Regions from separate parts of the Bradyrhizobium sp. SZCCHNRI2009 genome, predicted to be linked through region 1. Evidence: predicted binding sites of a transcription regulator. Region 1 holds the regulator's gene; the other holds the start of a gene.
The links. Region 1 encodes HrcA, which represses chaperone genes, less so after heat shock. Its sites were predicted from a motif close to GTTAGCACTCNCNNNNNGNGAGTGCTAAC; they were not measured.

Region 1 (7,966 bases):
AGAACGCCGCCGAGATGGCGCTGGCCGAGTTTCAGAACCCCAACATCCAGCTCCTGATCAAGGACGACGCCGGCAGCCCGCAAGGGGCGCAGCAGGGCGCGCAACAGGCCTGCGACGAAGGCGCCGAGATCATCCTCGGCCCCCTGTTCGCGGGCTCGGTGCCGGCGACGGCCCAGGTGGCGCGCGCGCGCAACATCTCGGTCATCGCCTTCTCGACCGATTCGAGTGTGGCGGGGCGCGGCGTCTATCTGCTCAGCTTCCTGCCGGAGTCCGATGCCAGCCGCATCGTCGAATATTCCGCCAGCGTCGGCAAACGCTCGTTCGCGGCGCTGCTGCCCGACAATGCCTACGGCACCGTCGTCGAGGGGGCGTTCAAGACCGCGGTCAGCCGCCGCGGCGGACGCATCGTGGCATTCGAGAAATATTCCGGCGACCGCACTGGGCCTGCGCGCACGGTGGCGCAGGCGCTCGGCGGCGCCGATGCGCTGCTGCTGGCCGATGACGGCGAATCGGTCGCGGCGACGGCCGATGCGCTGACCGCTGCCGGCGCCAATCTGCGCAACATCCAGTTGCTCGGCACAGGGCTGTGGGACAATCCGCGCGTCTATGCCAGCGCCAGCCTGCAGGGCGGCCTCTATGCCGCGCCGGATCCCTCCGGCTTCCGCGCCTTTGCCGGCCGCTACCGGACGCGATTCGGCGGCGATCCCGTGCGTACGGCGACCCTCGCTTATGATGCGGTGGCGCTCGTGGCCGCGCTGGCGCGCACCCAGGGCAACCAGCGTTTCGCGCCCGATGTCCTGACCAATGCATCCGGCTTCGCCGGCATCGACGGGCTGTTCCGGTTCCGCAGCGACGGCACCAATGAGCGCGGGCTTGCGGTGATGCGCGTCGGTTCGGCTGGCGGACAGGCGGTCGCCGGCGCGCCGAAGAGCTTCAGCGCGACGTGAGTCGCAGCACTTCTCAGGCGGCGAGGTCGGCGACGACCGCGTCGAGCACCGGAAAGCCGTCCTGGGTTACCCGTAGCCGCCCGTCCGGATCGACCGCGATCGCGCCCTCCTCGCGCAGCAGCGCGATGCGGCGCGGATCGAGCCTGCGGCCGGAGATCCTTGCGTAGCGCTGCGGGTCGATGCCCTCGGCCAGTCGCAGCCCCATCAGCAGGAATTCGTCGGCGCGCTCCTCGCGGTTGAGCTCGTCGTCGGTCATGACACCATGACCGTTGGATTCGACCCGCATCAGCCAGGCTTCCGGCCGCTTGTCGGTCGCTGTCGCGTGCCTGATGCCGCCGATGTCGAGGCGGCCATGGGCGCCCGGGCCGATGCCGGCATATTCCTGGCCGCGCCAGTAGACGAGGTTGTGCCGGCACTCCGCGCCGGGCCGGGCGTGATTGGAAATCTCATAGGCCGGCAGTCCGTGACGGCCACAGATCTCCTGCGTGACGTCGTACAAGGTGCGCGCCAGGCCTTCGTCCGGCGTCTTCAGCTTGCCTGCGGCGTGCAGGCCGAAGAACGGCGTGCCTTCCTCGATGGTCAGTTGATACAGCGACAAATGCTCAGCCGCCTCGCCGATCGCCCGCGTCAGCTCTTCGGTCCACATCTGCGGCGTCTGGTCGGGCCGCGCGTAGATCAGATCGAACGAATAGCGCTCGAATGCATGGCGCGCGATCGCCACCGCCTTCATCGCCTCTTCAGCGGTGTGCAGGCGGCCGAGCATCTTGAGCGACGCATCGTCCATCGCCTGGACGCCGAGCGAGACCCGGTTGACGCCCGCGGCGCGATAGCCGGCAAAGCGGGTCGCCTCGACGCTGGTCGGGTTGGCTTCGAGCGACACCTCGACATCGCCAGCGACGTGCCAGTGCCGGCCGATCGCGTCGAGAATGGCGCCGACCGTCTGCGGCTGCATCAGCGACGGGGTGCCGCCGCCGAGAAAGATCGACGTGACGGTGCGCGGCCCAATGCGGGCGGCCGTGGTCGCGATCTCCTGCGCAAAGGCGCGGGCGAAGCGGTCCTGATCGATGGCGGCATGCCGGACGTGGCTGTTGAAGTCGCAATACGGACATTTCGACAGGCAGAACGGCCAGTGCACATAGACGCCGAACGCTTCGCTGTCAGCGCTGCTCAAGACAGATCTCCGCGAGTTTCACGAAGGCGCGCGCCCGGTGCGACAGGCCGAGCCCGAGCGGCGGCAGGCCATGTTTCTCGATGCTGGTCATCTCGCCGAAGGTCCGGTCGTGGCCCTCGGGCAGGAACATCGGGTCGTAGCCGAAGCCCGCCGTGCCACGCGGCGGCCAGACCAGGGTGCCGTCGACCCGCGCCTCGACCTCCTCGACGTGACCGTCCGGCCACGCCACGCACAGCGCCGAGACGAAATGGGCGCTACGCTTGTCGGCACCAGTCGCGTCCCGCTCCTGCAGGAGGCGCTCGATGCGCGTCATCGCGCCGGCGAAATCCTTGTCCGGTCCTGCCCAGCGCGCCGAATAGATCCCCGGCGCCCCATCGAGCGCATGAACCACGATGCCGGAATCGTCGGCAAAGGCAGGAAGCTGCGCGGCTCTGGCCGCGGCGACCGCCTTGATGCGGGCGTTGGCCTGGAAGGTCTCGCCGGTCTCATCCGGCTCGTCCAGGCCGAGATCGCCGGCCGACACCGCCTCGACGCCATGGGGAGCGAGCAGCTCGCGCATCTCGGCAAGCTTGCCGGGATTGTGGGTCGCAATGATGATGCGACCGGTGAGCTTGCGGTGCGGGCTGCTCACGCGACCGCCATCTTCTGCAGGTCGACCAGCCGCGCGACGCCCTTGCGGGCGAGCGCCATCAGCGCCAGGAATTCGGCCTCGGTGAACGGCGTCTTCTCCGCCGTGCCCTGCACCTCGATGATGCGGCCGTCGCCGGTCATGACGAAATTGGCGTCGGTCTCGGCCTCGGAGTCCTCGGCGTAGTCGAGATCCAGCACCGGCGTGCCGTTGTAGATGCCGCAGGAGATTGCGGCGACGTTGGCGCGCAGCACCTCGGTCTTGATCATGTTGCGCGATTTCATCCACTTGATGCAGTCGGCCAGCGCCACCCAGGCGCCGGTGATCGACGCCGTGCGCGTGCCGCCATCGGCCTGCAGCACGTCGCAATCGACCGTGATCTGGCGCTCGCCGAGCGCTTCCAGGTCGATCGCGGTGCGCAGCGAGCGGCCGATCAGGCGCTGGATCTCGACGGTGCGGCCGGTCTGCTTGCCGGCGGAGGCCTCGCGCCGGGTCCGTTCCAGCGTGGCGCGCGGCAGCATGCCGTATTCGGCGGTGATCCAGCCGCGTCCCTGGCCCTTCAGCCAGGGCGGCAGCCGGTCCTCGAGCGTGGCGGTGACCAGGACATGGGTGTCGCCGAACTTCACCAGGCAGGAGCCCTCGGCGTATTTGACGACGCCGCGTTCCAGGCTCACGGCCCGCAGTTCATCCGGTGCACGGCGGCTCGGCCGCATGATTCTCTCCGTGAAAGCGCGCGAAAGACCGACTTTGACGGGCCTTGTAGGAGCCGGGACCGGCAGCGGCAAGGGTTTATCATGGCTTCGCCCGCGAGCGCCGACCGGCTTGCCACCGAGCCGCCGCATGGACACATTATAGGCAGCTGGGAGGAGTGCATCTGGTGGCCCACCACGATCCGATCAACCTGATGACACCGCCGGCCGGTCTGGCGCACCTGAACGAGCGCTCGCGCGAGATCTTCCGGCAGATCGTCGAAAGCTATCTGGCGACCGGCGAACCGGTCGGCTCGCGCAACATTTCGCGGCTGATCGCGGTTCCGCTGTCGCCGGCCTCGGTGCGCAACGTCATGGCCGATCTCGAGCAGCTCGGCCTCATCTACGCGCCGCACACCTCGGCCGGCCGGCTGCCGACCGAGGCTGGCCTGCGCTTCTTCGTCGACGCCCTGATGCAGGTCGGCGACATGACGGAGGCCGAGCGGCAGTCGATCCAGAGCCAGCTCGCGGCCGTCGGCCAGGCGCAGTCGGTCGAAGCGGCGCTGGACGAAGCGCTGACCCGGCTGTCGGGTCTGACCCGTGCCGCTGCCGTGGTTCTCACCGCCAAATCCAACACCCGCCTGAAGCACATCGAGTTCGTCAGGCTCGAGCCCGAGCGCGCGCTCGTCGTTCTGGTCGGTGAAGACGGACAGGTCGAGAACCGGGTCCTGACCCTGCCGCCGGGCGTGCCGTCGTCGGCGCTGACCGAGGCGTCCAATTTCCTCAATGCCCGCATCAGAGGACGGACGCTGGCGGAAGCGCGGCTCGAGCTCGAGACCGCGCTGGCGCATGACCGTGCCGAGCTCGATCAGTTGACGCAGAAGGTGATCGCCGCCGGAGTCGCGAGCTGGTCCGGAGGGGACAGCGACGAGCGGCAGCTCATCGTGCGCGGCCACGCCAACCTGCTCGAGGACCTGCATGCGCTCGAAGATCTCGAGCGTGTCCGGCGGCTGTTCGACGATCTCGAGACCAAGCGCGGCGTCGTCGATCTGCTCGGACGGGCGGAGAGCGCGGAAGGTGTCCGCATCTTCATCGGCTCGGAGAACAAGCTGTTCTCGCTGTCGGGCTCGTCGACGATCGTGTCGCCCTATTCCGACGCCACGGGGCGCATCGTCGGCGTGCTCGGCGTCATCGGTCCGACCCGGCTCAACTATGCCCGGGTGATTCCGACGGTCGATTATGCCGCGCGTCTGGTCAGCCGGCTGCTGGGTGGCTGACGCGTGACTTGGTTCACCCGCGGACAGCGCCTCCGGGCGCAATGGTCAGGCTGCGCTTGATTTTCGACGCCCAAAGCACGATATCCCGCCCCATATCCCCCAAACCCGTCAGCCGAACTTGCGAGTCTGTCCATGACCGATCCCGACCTGCATAAGAATGATCCGGAAAACCCGGCGCAGGCCAGCGAACCCGTCGTCTCCAAGCCCTACATCATGCCCGATGATCCTGAGGCCGGCTCGGCCGAGGCCCTTGCCAAGGAGGCGGCCGACGCGCGCGACAAGATGCTGCGCACGCTCGCGGAGATGGAGAACCTGCGCAAGCGGACGGCCCGTGAAGTCGCCGATGCGCGCATGTACGGCATCACCGGCTTCGCCCGTGACGTGCTCGATATCGCCGACAATCTGCAGCGCGCGCTCGATGCCGTGCCGGCCGAGACACGCGCCAATGCCGATGCGGGCCTGAAGTCGCTGATCGAGGGCGTCGAGCTCACCGAGCGCTCGCTGCTCAACACGCTGGAGAAGAACGGCGTCAAGAAGTTCGATCCGACGGGACAGAAGTTCGACCCCAACTTCCAGCAGGCGATGTACGAGGTCCCGGATCCGTCGGTGCCGTCCGGTACCGTGGTGCAGGTCGTGCAGGCCGGCTTCATGATCGGCGAGCGCGTGCTGCGCCCCGCGCTGGTCGGCGTGTCCAAGGGTGGCGCGAAGGCGGCGCCGGCGGCGAGCAACGATCAGTCGAACAGCGCCGCCTGACGGCGAGCCTAGGCAGGCGTCCCGCTGCCGTCCTGTCGATCGAATGAACAAGCCACGGGCAACGATGCCCGTGGCTTCTTGTTTGTCGGCGCGACTTTGTAGTCCGTCTCACGGCGAGTGGCCAACGTGATCACGACGTCCGATGCCGGGCTGGTCTCAGCCTCTCGGCTGGATGCCGTCGCGGACGGCGCGGAAGCGCGGGAAGGCCGCCGACCACTGGTCGCGCGGCGCGCTGCCGATGATCCGCAACGTGTTCGGCCCGCCGAAGCGCAGCCACTGCACCACCGTCACCGGCGTATTGTCCTTGCCGCTGGTGGCGTCGATCCGGGTCTCATAGGCCGGCTGGCCGTCGATGCGGATCGGCTCGGACATCGTGATGCGCGCTTCGCGGACGCCCGGAATGGTGGTGGCCGCCTGCTGCGCGACGCGCGCGCGGTCGCCTGCCTCCGGGGCGACGCCGGCCACCAGCCCGATCACCACGAAGGGCGCGGCCTCGAAGCCCTTGTCCTCTTCGCCATCGGCCAGGATCAGGGCGCCCGGCCCGAGCGTGCGGATGGTCTTGAACCCGGAGAGGTCGGTGACCTTGAACGGCATCATCGCGAGCTGCTCGTCGACCGGAACGTCCTTGCGGACGACGGCGGAGGCGAACATCTGGCGCACGGCATCGTCGGTATAGATCCGGCTCGCGGTCTCCGGGATCTGCACGGCCACGTAGCCGGAGAAGCCGTTGCCGGGCAGGATCATCGAGTAGCGCCGCACTGGCGTGGCGCCATCCCGGCCGTTCTCCACCGTGTAGTAGGCGGTGCCGGCAGCGGTCTCGATGCTCTCCGGCTTGACGCTGCCGGTCCCGGCGGGATTGGCGGTAAACGCATTCTTCACCTCGCCATAGGCGGCCGCCGGCAGTTCGGTCAGCAGCACCTTGACGCTCTGGTCCTCGGTTTCGAAGCCGGAGAACGTCTTGGCCTTGGCGAGCCCCACCAGGGGCGCGAGCCCGATGCGGACGCCGGGCGGAAATATGGCGTCGGCGGCCAATGCGGGGTGCAGCAGCGACATCAGCAGGGTGGCCGCGGCGAAAAATCGAACGATCATCATCAACATTGCCTCGTTGACCGAGGCCTCGTGCCGAGGCGGTCGGGATCCTCGCCAGCGTGGTCTTCGGCGGGCACGCTTTTAGCGGCTTTACGCCCCCCGCAACAGGCCGGGCGCGCGGTTTTGATCGCCTGCGGCGATTGGCGGGACCCCCGCGGGGGCGCATTTCGCGGATAATTCGCCTCGAAAGGCGGATTCAGGATGGTCCAGCGCTAGCTGCGCTTCAGGATTTCGACGCCGTCGACGGTCTGTACCAGCACATAGGGCTCCAGCAGAGCCCTGAGTTCGGGGTCGGAACGCGCCCAATCGCCCCAGTCGCTGTTCTGATTGTCGATCAGGACGACGTCGGGCGGCTGTTTCCGGAAGTCGGCGACGATCCCGGCGCGTTCGCGTTCCACGTAGGGCGCGAGCCTCTGCGCCGTCTGTGAATCGATGGTTCCGTCCTGTTGCGAGCGGCGAACGATTTCCCGGACCCAGAACGCCTCCTGGCGCGAGATCCAGGTGCCATCGAGGGTCCGCACCATGGGGTGGCCGATGACCGCAGCCGCGCTGAGCACCAGCATGCTCGGGTGCGGACCGAGCCGCGCCACCTGGGCTTCGATCTGCCGGACGTCGACGCTGCCATTGAACCAGAAGCAGGTCTGCACGAACAGCACGGCGCCGGCGAGAGCGGTGGCGGCACGCGGCCAGCGTCGCGCGTCGCGGCTGCTGTCGATCGCCGACACCGCAAGGCCGGCGGCAAGCAGCGCCAGCGCGACCATGGGGTAGGCGTGATAGCCCCAGCCTTTCTGCTGCGCGACGAACGACACCAGGAAGCCGAGCGATCCGGCCAGCGTGGTGAAGGACGCCGCGTCGCGCTCGTATTGCCGGCGCTGCAGGAGGAGGACGATGATTGCCGCGGCGAGCCACAGGCCCATCGGCAGAGTGACGAGGATGGTCGGTACGGGCGCCTTCAGAAGCAGATAGACGTCGCGGACCAGCGGATAGATGACCGTGAAATATTCGGGAAAGAACAGGTAGATGCACGCCGCGTTGAGCAGCACCAGGGCCGCGGCGATCCAGTTCTCCAGCGCGAGCAGCACGCGCCAGTCGCGCGCCTGCGCGGCGGCGGCGAGAATGCAGAAGCCGACGCTGAAGGCGAAATAGGGCTTGAAGCTCATCGTGAGGCCGGCGCTGAGCCCGGCGATGAGGATGGCCGTCGGGGCTACCCGCTCGCCCTCGGCGCGCAGGATATACACCGCGATCGCCGGCAATATCGTGATCAGGGCCAGATGTTCCCGCTGGCCGAAATCATACATCGGCGCGATCAGGAGCAGGGCGGTCGTCCACGCCGCCAGCCGGCCGTCCGCGAGCCGATGGCGCAGGGCCGATGTCCGCAGCACCAGCCACACCAGCGTCAGGGATGCCGCGGT
Region 2 (7,966 bases), on a different contig from region 1:
ACGCCGGCGAACAGATCGTCCTTGCTGCCCTCGAGCCGCTCGGCCGGCACGTCATCAGGCACCTGCATCAGGCCGGTCAGGGCCATGCCTCCGATCCAGAACAGCATCATGATGCCGTAGGGCACACCGGGCGCGACCGCATAGGCGAAGCCGCCGATCGCAGGCCCCGCGATGGTCGCGAGCTGCGCTGCACCGCTGGACAGCGCGCTGGCCCGCTGCAAGGTCCCGGACGGCGCGATCAGCGGCAGCAGCGCCGCCGTGGCCGGGCTTTCGAAGGCGCCGGCAATGCCGAGCACGAAGACGGCCGCGAACAGCTGGAATTCGCCGAGCTGACCGGCGTAAGCGCCCCAGCACAGATAGAGCGCCGTCAGCGCCTCGACGAGCTGACAGAGCTGCACGACGCGCTTGCGCTGGAATCGGTCGGCGGCGCTGCCGGCGACGAACACCAGCAGTGCCGTTGGCAGGAACTGGATCAGCCCGACCATGCCGAGATCGAAGGCGCGCCCGGTCAGGTCGTAGATCTGCCAGCCGATCGCCACCGCCGCGATCTGGCTCGCAAAGCGCGACAGGCTGCGGGACGACAGGAAGAACAGGAATGCGCTTTGCTTCAAGAGATCGCGCGCGCCGATCGGGACGGTGGACGACATGATGGCGCCTGCGTGACGCAGCCCTCACTGCTTGTCAATCGCGGGCCCCGCATGGCCGCGCGGCATTGCACGCGGCAGTTCCCTGCGCCCATAATGAAACGGGGTTCGGGGGATCTGATGCTTCAGCTGCAATCGGCGTTCGGGATAATCGCACTGCTCGCGATCGCATGGGCGCTCGGTGAAAACCGGCGCGCGGTGTCGTTGAAGCAGGCCGGGCTCGGGCTGGTGGTGACGCTCGTGACGGCCATTGTCCTGCTCAAGGTGCCTGCGGTCGCCCGCGCGTTCGGCGCCATCAACGACGTCGTGGGCGCCATCTCGTCGGCCTCCCGGGCCGGCACCTCCTTCGTCTTCGGCTATGTCGGCGGCGGCGCCCTGCCCTTCGAGCTGAAGGCGCCCGGTGCCGATTTCGTGCTCGCCTTCCAGGCGCTGCCGATCGTGCTGGTCATGAGCGTGATCACGACGCTGTTGTTCTACTGGCGCGTGCTGCCGCCCTTGGTGCGCGGCATGGCCTGGCTGCTGGAGCGCACCCTCGGCGTCGGCGGCGCCGTCGGCCTGTCGACCGCCGCGAATGTCTTCCTCGGCATGGTCGAAGCGCCGCTGTTCATCCGGCCGTATCTGGCGCAGATGACGCGCAGCGAATTGTTTCTCGTCATGACCGGCGGCATGGCCGGCATCGCCGGCACCGTGCTGGTGCTCTACGCCACGCTGCTGGCGCCACTGATCCCGGATGCCGCCGCGCATTTCGTCATCGCCTCGGTGCTCGGCGCGCCGGCGTCGATCCTGGTCAGCCTGATCATGGTGCCGGAGACGTCGAAGCAGCTCACCGGCGGCGCGCTCGGCGATCCCGGGACTCAGGCTACCTCGACCATGGACGCGATCGTCAAGGGCACCAGCGCCGGGCTCGAACTCCTGATGAACATCGTGGCGCTACTGCTGGTGCTGGTCGCGCTGGTGCATCTCGCCAACGCGATCCTGTCGCTCTTGCCCGCCATCGGCGGCGCCGACATCTCGCTGCAGCGGCTGCTCGGCCTCGTGATGGCGCCGGTGTGCTGGCTGATGGGCCTGCCGTGGTCGGAGGCCGTCACGGCCGGCAGCCTGATGGGCACCAAGACGGTGCTGAACGAGCTGATCGCCTATGTCGAGCTGGCCAAGCTCGATGCAGGCGCGCTCGATCCGCGCGCGCGGCTGATCATGCTGTACGCGATGTGCGGCTTCGCCAACTTCGCCAGCCTCGGCATCATGATCGGCGGCCTCGGCACCATGGCGCCGACCCGGCGCGACGAGATCAACGCGCTCGGCCTGAAATCAATCGTCTCGGGCACCCTCACCACCTGCCTGATGGGTGCGATCGTCGGCCTGCTGACGTGAGCTGAGCTCGGTCGTCTTCGGGAGAAGCAGCGGCGCGATCCGGGCCATCACGAGCTGCGAGCCCGCCGCCGTGAGATGCGCGTGGTCGAACGACAGCGGGACGTCTCCGACCGTGAGCGGACAGCGTCCGTTCTCGCAGACCGCCGACAGGATCGAGATGTAGGACAGGCCTTCGCTCGTCGACAGCGCCGCCTGCATCGCCTGATCCAGCGCAAAGATATCGGATCGGACGAACGCAACGGGATCCGACGCCATGCCGCGCAAGGTGGCGCGCGCCAGCATCGAGGGCAGCCGCGCCCGGAATTGCACGGAGGGACCGAGCAGCACCACCGGAATGCCGGCATCACTGAGCCGAGACAGGGTCGACCTGAGGTCGCGCACCATTCCGGCAAAGCGCGGCGATCGGGCATCTTCGAGCCAATCTGCTGACATCACCACCAGATCGGGCCGGTGCGCCGCGAAGTAGTCGCGCATCTGGGCCGCCAGCGCGCGGCAGGCGGCCACGCCCTGCGTCTCCGCGTTGAAGGTCGGCATGCAGGTGGGCTGGCTCGCCTGCATGATGTTGACGGTGTCCGGATCGAGCTCGGCCTTGAGGCCGTGGTAGTAGTGCGCGGCAAAGCTGTCGCCCCACAGCAGCAAGTTGGTCTTGCCAGGCACTGGACGGAGACAATCCTCGGGCACGCGCCCGTCCGGCGTCGTGAAGCAGGTGCCGTAGCGATAGACCGGCTTCATGTCGTAGGCGTTGTAGGCGTCCAGCCGCTGCGCCGCGCGGTCGGCGTCCGACACGGCGCCGGCGCGCAACAGACCCACGCCGCTGCCGGCCAGCAGCAGCAGGCTTGCCAGCGCCGCAAGACCGAAGGCCGCGCGCGGGGTCACTGCGAGTTTGCGATGGCGGAACGGCTGCTCGATGAAGCGCCAGGACAGCGTGGCGACTGCGACCGTGAGCGCGAACAACGCCACCCGCTCCCAGCCGTCGAGCGCGAGGCCGGGCTTGGCGAAGCGCGCGAAGGCGAACAACGGCCAGTGCCACAGATACAGCGAATAGGAAATGCGGCCGAAGAACGCCGCCACGCCGAGCGGCGATAGCGGGCTACGCGGCACGTTGGCCACGCCGGCGCCGCTCCACAGGAACAGCGCGGCACCAAGGCATGGCGCCAGCGCGTCGACGCCGGGGAAACCCGGTCCGGGGCGCAGCGCCAGAATCGGCACCGCCATCAGCAGCAGCGACAGCGCGCGGGCGCCGCGCCGTGCGAGACCAGGCCGCGGTGCGTGAAGGCCGGATATCGCGACCAGGCTGCCGAGCAGGAATTCCCAGGCGCGCGGCGGGCTGAGGAAGAATGCGCTCGCGGACGCGCCCTCGCGCATCAGCAGCAAACCGAGCGCGAACGAGCCGGCAGCCAGCAGCGCCAGCGTGAAAGTCAGCGCCAGCCTGCGGCCGCGCGCTATCAGCAACACGGCCCAGACCACGATCGGCAGCACCAGATAGAACTGCTCCTCGACCGCGAGCGACCAGGCGTGCAGCAGCGGCTTCTCCACCGCGGCGTGGTCGAAATAGCCCGACTGCTGCCAGAAGAAGACGTTCGAAGTGAAGGTGACGACGGCGGCCGCGGAACGGAAGAATTCGGCGCGCTCGGAGCCCAGCATGTCCTGCGACGCCGGGAGCGCCGCGAACGCCACCATGGCGTAGAGCGCCGGCAGCAGCCGCCGCACCCTCCGCTCGTAGAATTGCACGAACGAGAAGCGGCCCGCCCCGATCTCCGCGGCGATGATGCCGGTGATCAGGTAGCCGGAGATGACGAAGAAGATGTCGACGCCGACGAAGCCGCCGAAGATCGCCGGCGCCTCGAAATGGAATGCGACGACGGAGAGCACCGCGATGGCGCGCAGCCAGTCGATGTCCTCGCGATGTCCTACACCCGAAGCCGAGCCGGCGCCCGCGCTGGCGAAGCGGGGCTGCATCGATGCGCGCGTGCGAGGCGCGCGCGGGATCGTGGGAGCGAACTGGACGACGAAGCGCGGCAACGGGACGGGTACGCCTTTACGCAAGCCCGCGGCGAACACCTCTTACGGATTCGTCGCCGGCCCATCCGTCCCAGTGACGCGAGACCGGATGTCAACACACACGCGCGATGGGACCGCCGTCCATCGCGCGCAAATGTTTCCATCCATTTCTGTCGGCTTTACGTCGACAGTTCGACGGTTTTGAAGTCGGCCGGCAGGATCACTTCCAGCAGCTCGACGTCGTCGGAATAGTCGAGGATCATGTGCCGGATCTTCGGCGGCTGGGTCCAGCAGCTGCCCTCCTGCATCAGCGTCTCGCCGACGCCTTCGAGGTAGCTCTTCACCCAGCCCTTGAGCACATAGACCATCTGGAAGTCGACCGCATGGGTGTGCAGCTTGGAGACTTCCTGCGGATTGCACGGCGGCAGCATGCGGATGACATGCGCGCGCGCCAAACCGTGCGTCGCGTCGGCGATGCCGAGGTCGCGGTAATGGGCATAGGCGCGCAGGCCGTCGGCCTTGAAGTCCTCCTCGCGGTGATGGCTGATCGCGACCTTCTGTTTGCGGCGGCGCGGCGCCGGCGCTGGTCGCCCCTTGCTCGCCAGCGCCTTGCGCGCCGAGGGCGCAGCCGCCCGGCCCGGCTTGGCGGGCGTCTTCGCCAGCGGCTTGGCGCTAGTTCTCGTAACGGCCTTCGCCGTCGCCTTACTGCTCTTGCCGGTCTTCAGCGCCGCTGACTTGGCGGCGGCGCGTGATGCGGGCTTGGTCGTCCGGCTCTTGGTGGCCATGGTGCTCTCCCTGCGTATCCTCGTCGCGAGGGTAGCACATATTGGAGAGTCCCAGCAGCCGCTCCAACAAAGGTCGTCATTCCAGGGCGTGCGAAGCACGAGCCCGGAATCCATTCCTCCGCGCGTTCTGCCGCCCGATGGATTCCGGGCTCGCGCTTCGCGCGCCCCGGAATCTCATGAGGCGGCAGCGGTGGCTGTCAGCCTCAATGCAGCCGGAAGACGCCGTCGACGGCGCGCAGCTCGGCCGGCTTGATCAGCTTGGAATGCGCCACCGTGACCGAATACAGCGGACCCTCGATCTTCTCCTGCCAGAACGCCAGGAAGTCCTGCAGCGCCGGGAATTTCGGAAACAGGTCGTAGTTCTGCCAGACATAGGTCTGCAGCAGCGAGCGATGGTCCGGCATCCGATACAGGATCTGCGCCGTCGTCAGCCCGTAACCCAGCACCTGTTTCCGAAAGTCCTCGGAAACCTCAACCTTCGACACCATGCCAACCTCCGTTTCTGGAGCGCATGTCCGTGTGGCCATCCGGGATGGAGCCACCCGGCAAAGATGCGCTCACTGCCTAGAAATGTGACGCATGTCCTCAACCCATCTCAAGCTTAAATGTTTAACGACATGTTGAAAAATGCTGCATTAGCAGCCACTTAGCCCAGGTGCTAATACGGGGTTTCATGGTTCGTTCCGCTCCCGTTAACGCTATCGGAACGCTTTGGCAGAGCCCGCAGTTGACTGCTAATTTTTCTGCTACAAGCCCTTGCCCGGCTGAATGCTCTCCCCTAAATCCAGCCTGCGTGCTGGCACTCGCCGGCGCCGACTGCCAAATTTCCAGAAACTGACAATCGCCTCAATAGCTTAGGAGGACTGTATGGCTTTCCGTCCGCTTCACGACCGCGTCGTGGTCAAGCGCATCGACGCCGAAGAGAAGACCGCTGGCGGCATCATCATCCCCGACTCGGCCAAGGAAAAGCCCTCGCAGGGCGAAGTGATCGCGGTGGGCCCGGGCGCCCGCGACGAGAGCGGCAAGCTGGTCCCGCTCGACGTCCAGGTCGGTGATCGCGTGCTGTTCGGCAAGTGGTCGGGCACCGAGGTCAAGATCGACGGCCACGAGCTGCTGATCATGAAGGAAAGCGACATCATGGGCGTGCTCACCGACACCGCGTCGAAGAAGAAGGCCGCCTAAGCCAACCCGCTCAACGCTCACCCTGAGGAGCGCCTGCGGGCGCCCTGCCCAGGGTGAGACGACCAATTCAACTCAGGGAAACCCAATATGTCAGCAAAAGACGTAAAGTTCGGCGTCGACGCTCGCGACCGCATGCTGCGCGGCGTGGACATCCTCGCCAATGCCGTCAAGGTCACGCTCGGTCCGAAGGGCCGCAACGTCGTCCTCGACAAGTCGTTCGGCGCGCCGCGCATCACCAAGGACGGCGTCACCGTCGCCAAGGAGATCGAGCTCGACGACAAGTTCGAGAACATGGGCGCGCAGATGGTGCGCGAGGTCGCCTCGAAGTCCGCTGATGCGGCCGGCGACGGCACCACCACCGCGACCGTGCTGGCCCAGGCCATCGTGCGCGAAGGCGCCAAGGCGGTTGCCGCCGGCATGAACCCGATGGATCTGAAGCGCGGCATCGACCTCGCGGTCGAGGCGGTCGTTGCCGACCTCGTCAAGAACTCCAAGAAGGTCACGTCGAACGACGAGATCGCCCAGGTCGGCACCATCTCCGCCAACGGCGACGCCGAGATCGGCAAGTTCCTCGCCGACGCCATGAAGAAGGTCGGCAACGAGGGTGTCATCACCGTCGAGGAAGCCAAGTCGCTCGAGACCGAGCTCGACGTCGTCGAGGGCATGCAGTTCGACCGCGGCTACATCTCGCCCTACTTCGTCACCAACGCCGACAAGATGCGCGTCGAGATGGATGACGCCTACATCCTGATCAACGAGAAGAAGCTGTCGTCGCTGAACGAGCTGCTGCCGCTGCTCGAGGCCGTGGTGCAGACCGGCAAGCCGCTGGTCATCGTCGCCGAGGACGTCGAGGGCGAGGCGCTGGCTACGCTCGTCGTCAACCGCCTCCGTGGCGGCCTGAAGGTCGCGGCCGTCAAGGCTCCGGGCTTCGGCGATCGCCGCAAGGCCATGCTGCAGGACATCGCGATCCTGACCGGCGGCCAGGCGATCTCGGAAGATCTCGGCATCAAGCTCGAGAACGTCAACCTCTCCATGCTCGGCCGCGCCAAGAAGGTGATGATCGACAAGGAGAACACCACGATCGTCAACGGCGCCGGCAAGAAGGCCGACATCGAGGCGCGCGTTCAGCAGATCAAGGCGCAGATCGAGGAGACCACCTCGGACTACGACCGTGAGAAGCTGCAGGAGCGTCTGGCCAAGCTCGCGGGCGGCGTCGCGGTGATCCGCGTCGGCGGCGCGACCGAGGTCGAGGTCAAGGAGCGCAAGGATCGCGTGGATGACGCGATGCATGCGACCCGCGCGGCTGTCGAGGAAGGCATCCTGCCGGGCGGCGGCGTCGCCCTGCTCCGGGCGTCCGAGCAGCTCAAGGGCCTGCGCACCAAGAACGACGACCAGAAGACCGGCATCGAGATCGTCCGCAAGGCGCTCTCCGCCCCGGCCCGCCAGATCGCGATCAACGCGGGCGAGGACGGCTCGGTCATCGTCGGCAAGATCCTGGAGAAGGACCAGTACGCCTATGGCTTCGACAGCCAGACCGGCGAGTACGGCAACCTGGTCTCCAAGGGCATCATCGACCCGACCAAGGTGGTTCGCGCCGCGATCCAGAACGCCGCCTCCGTGGCTGCGCTGCTGATCACGACCGAAGCCATGGTCGCCGAGCTGCCGAAGAAGAACGCCGGCGGCCCCGCGATGCCTCCGGGCGGCGGCATGGGCGGCATGGACTTCTAAGTCCGACGCTTCGTCGCAGACGACAATTGCAAAACCCCGGCAGCGATGCCGGGGTTTTCGTTTGTGCTGGAATTGTCGCATCGCCAGCCTCGGTTTCGGGCTCATGCCCCCGATGCATTCAATGCGTAGTTCAGATGAGCGCACGCCGCATCCCGAAGGGCGCAGGCGGGAGCGACATCCGGGGTGTCACGAACCGACCAGGTGATCCCGCATGTCGCTTCGCTCATGCGGGCTACGGGCTCCGCGCCGCCCTAC

Region 2: the regulator HrcA is predicted to act here: its motif matches at 5,597-5,625, upstream of groES (co-chaperone GroES).

What each region holds. Positions count from the first base shown of each region.
Region 1 covers NZ_JAUEUH010000005.1:493,283-501,248, reverse strand. The annotation lists gene QX041_RS20665 (penicillin-binding protein activator) at 1-947, shown strand, start outside; gene hemW (radical SAM family heme chaperone HemW) at 961-2,118, opposite strand; gene rdgB (RdgB/HAM1 family non-canonical purine NTP pyrophosphatase) at 2,105-2,749, opposite strand; gene rph (ribonuclease PH) at 2,746-3,459, opposite strand; gene hrcA (heat-inducible transcriptional repressor HrcA) at 3,624-4,712, shown strand; gene grpE (nucleotide exchange factor GrpE) at 4,845-5,465, shown strand; gene QX041_RS20635 (hypothetical protein) at 5,622-6,557, opposite strand; gene QX041_RS20630 (hypothetical protein) at 6,767-7,966, opposite strand, start outside.
Region 2 covers NZ_JAUEUH010000001.1:707,378-715,343, reverse strand. The annotation lists gene QX041_RS03245 (MFS transporter) at 1-647, opposite strand, end outside; gene QX041_RS03240 (NupC/NupG family nucleoside CNT transporter) at 765-2,015, shown strand; gene QX041_RS03235 (acyltransferase family protein) at 1,953-3,974, opposite strand; gene QX041_RS03230 (cupin) at 4,196-4,801, opposite strand; gene QX041_RS03225 (usg protein) at 5,005-5,289, opposite strand; gene groES (co-chaperone GroES) at 5,669-5,983, shown strand; gene groL (chaperonin GroEL) at 6,071-7,711, shown strand; gene lepB (signal peptidase I) at 7,963-7,966, opposite strand, start outside.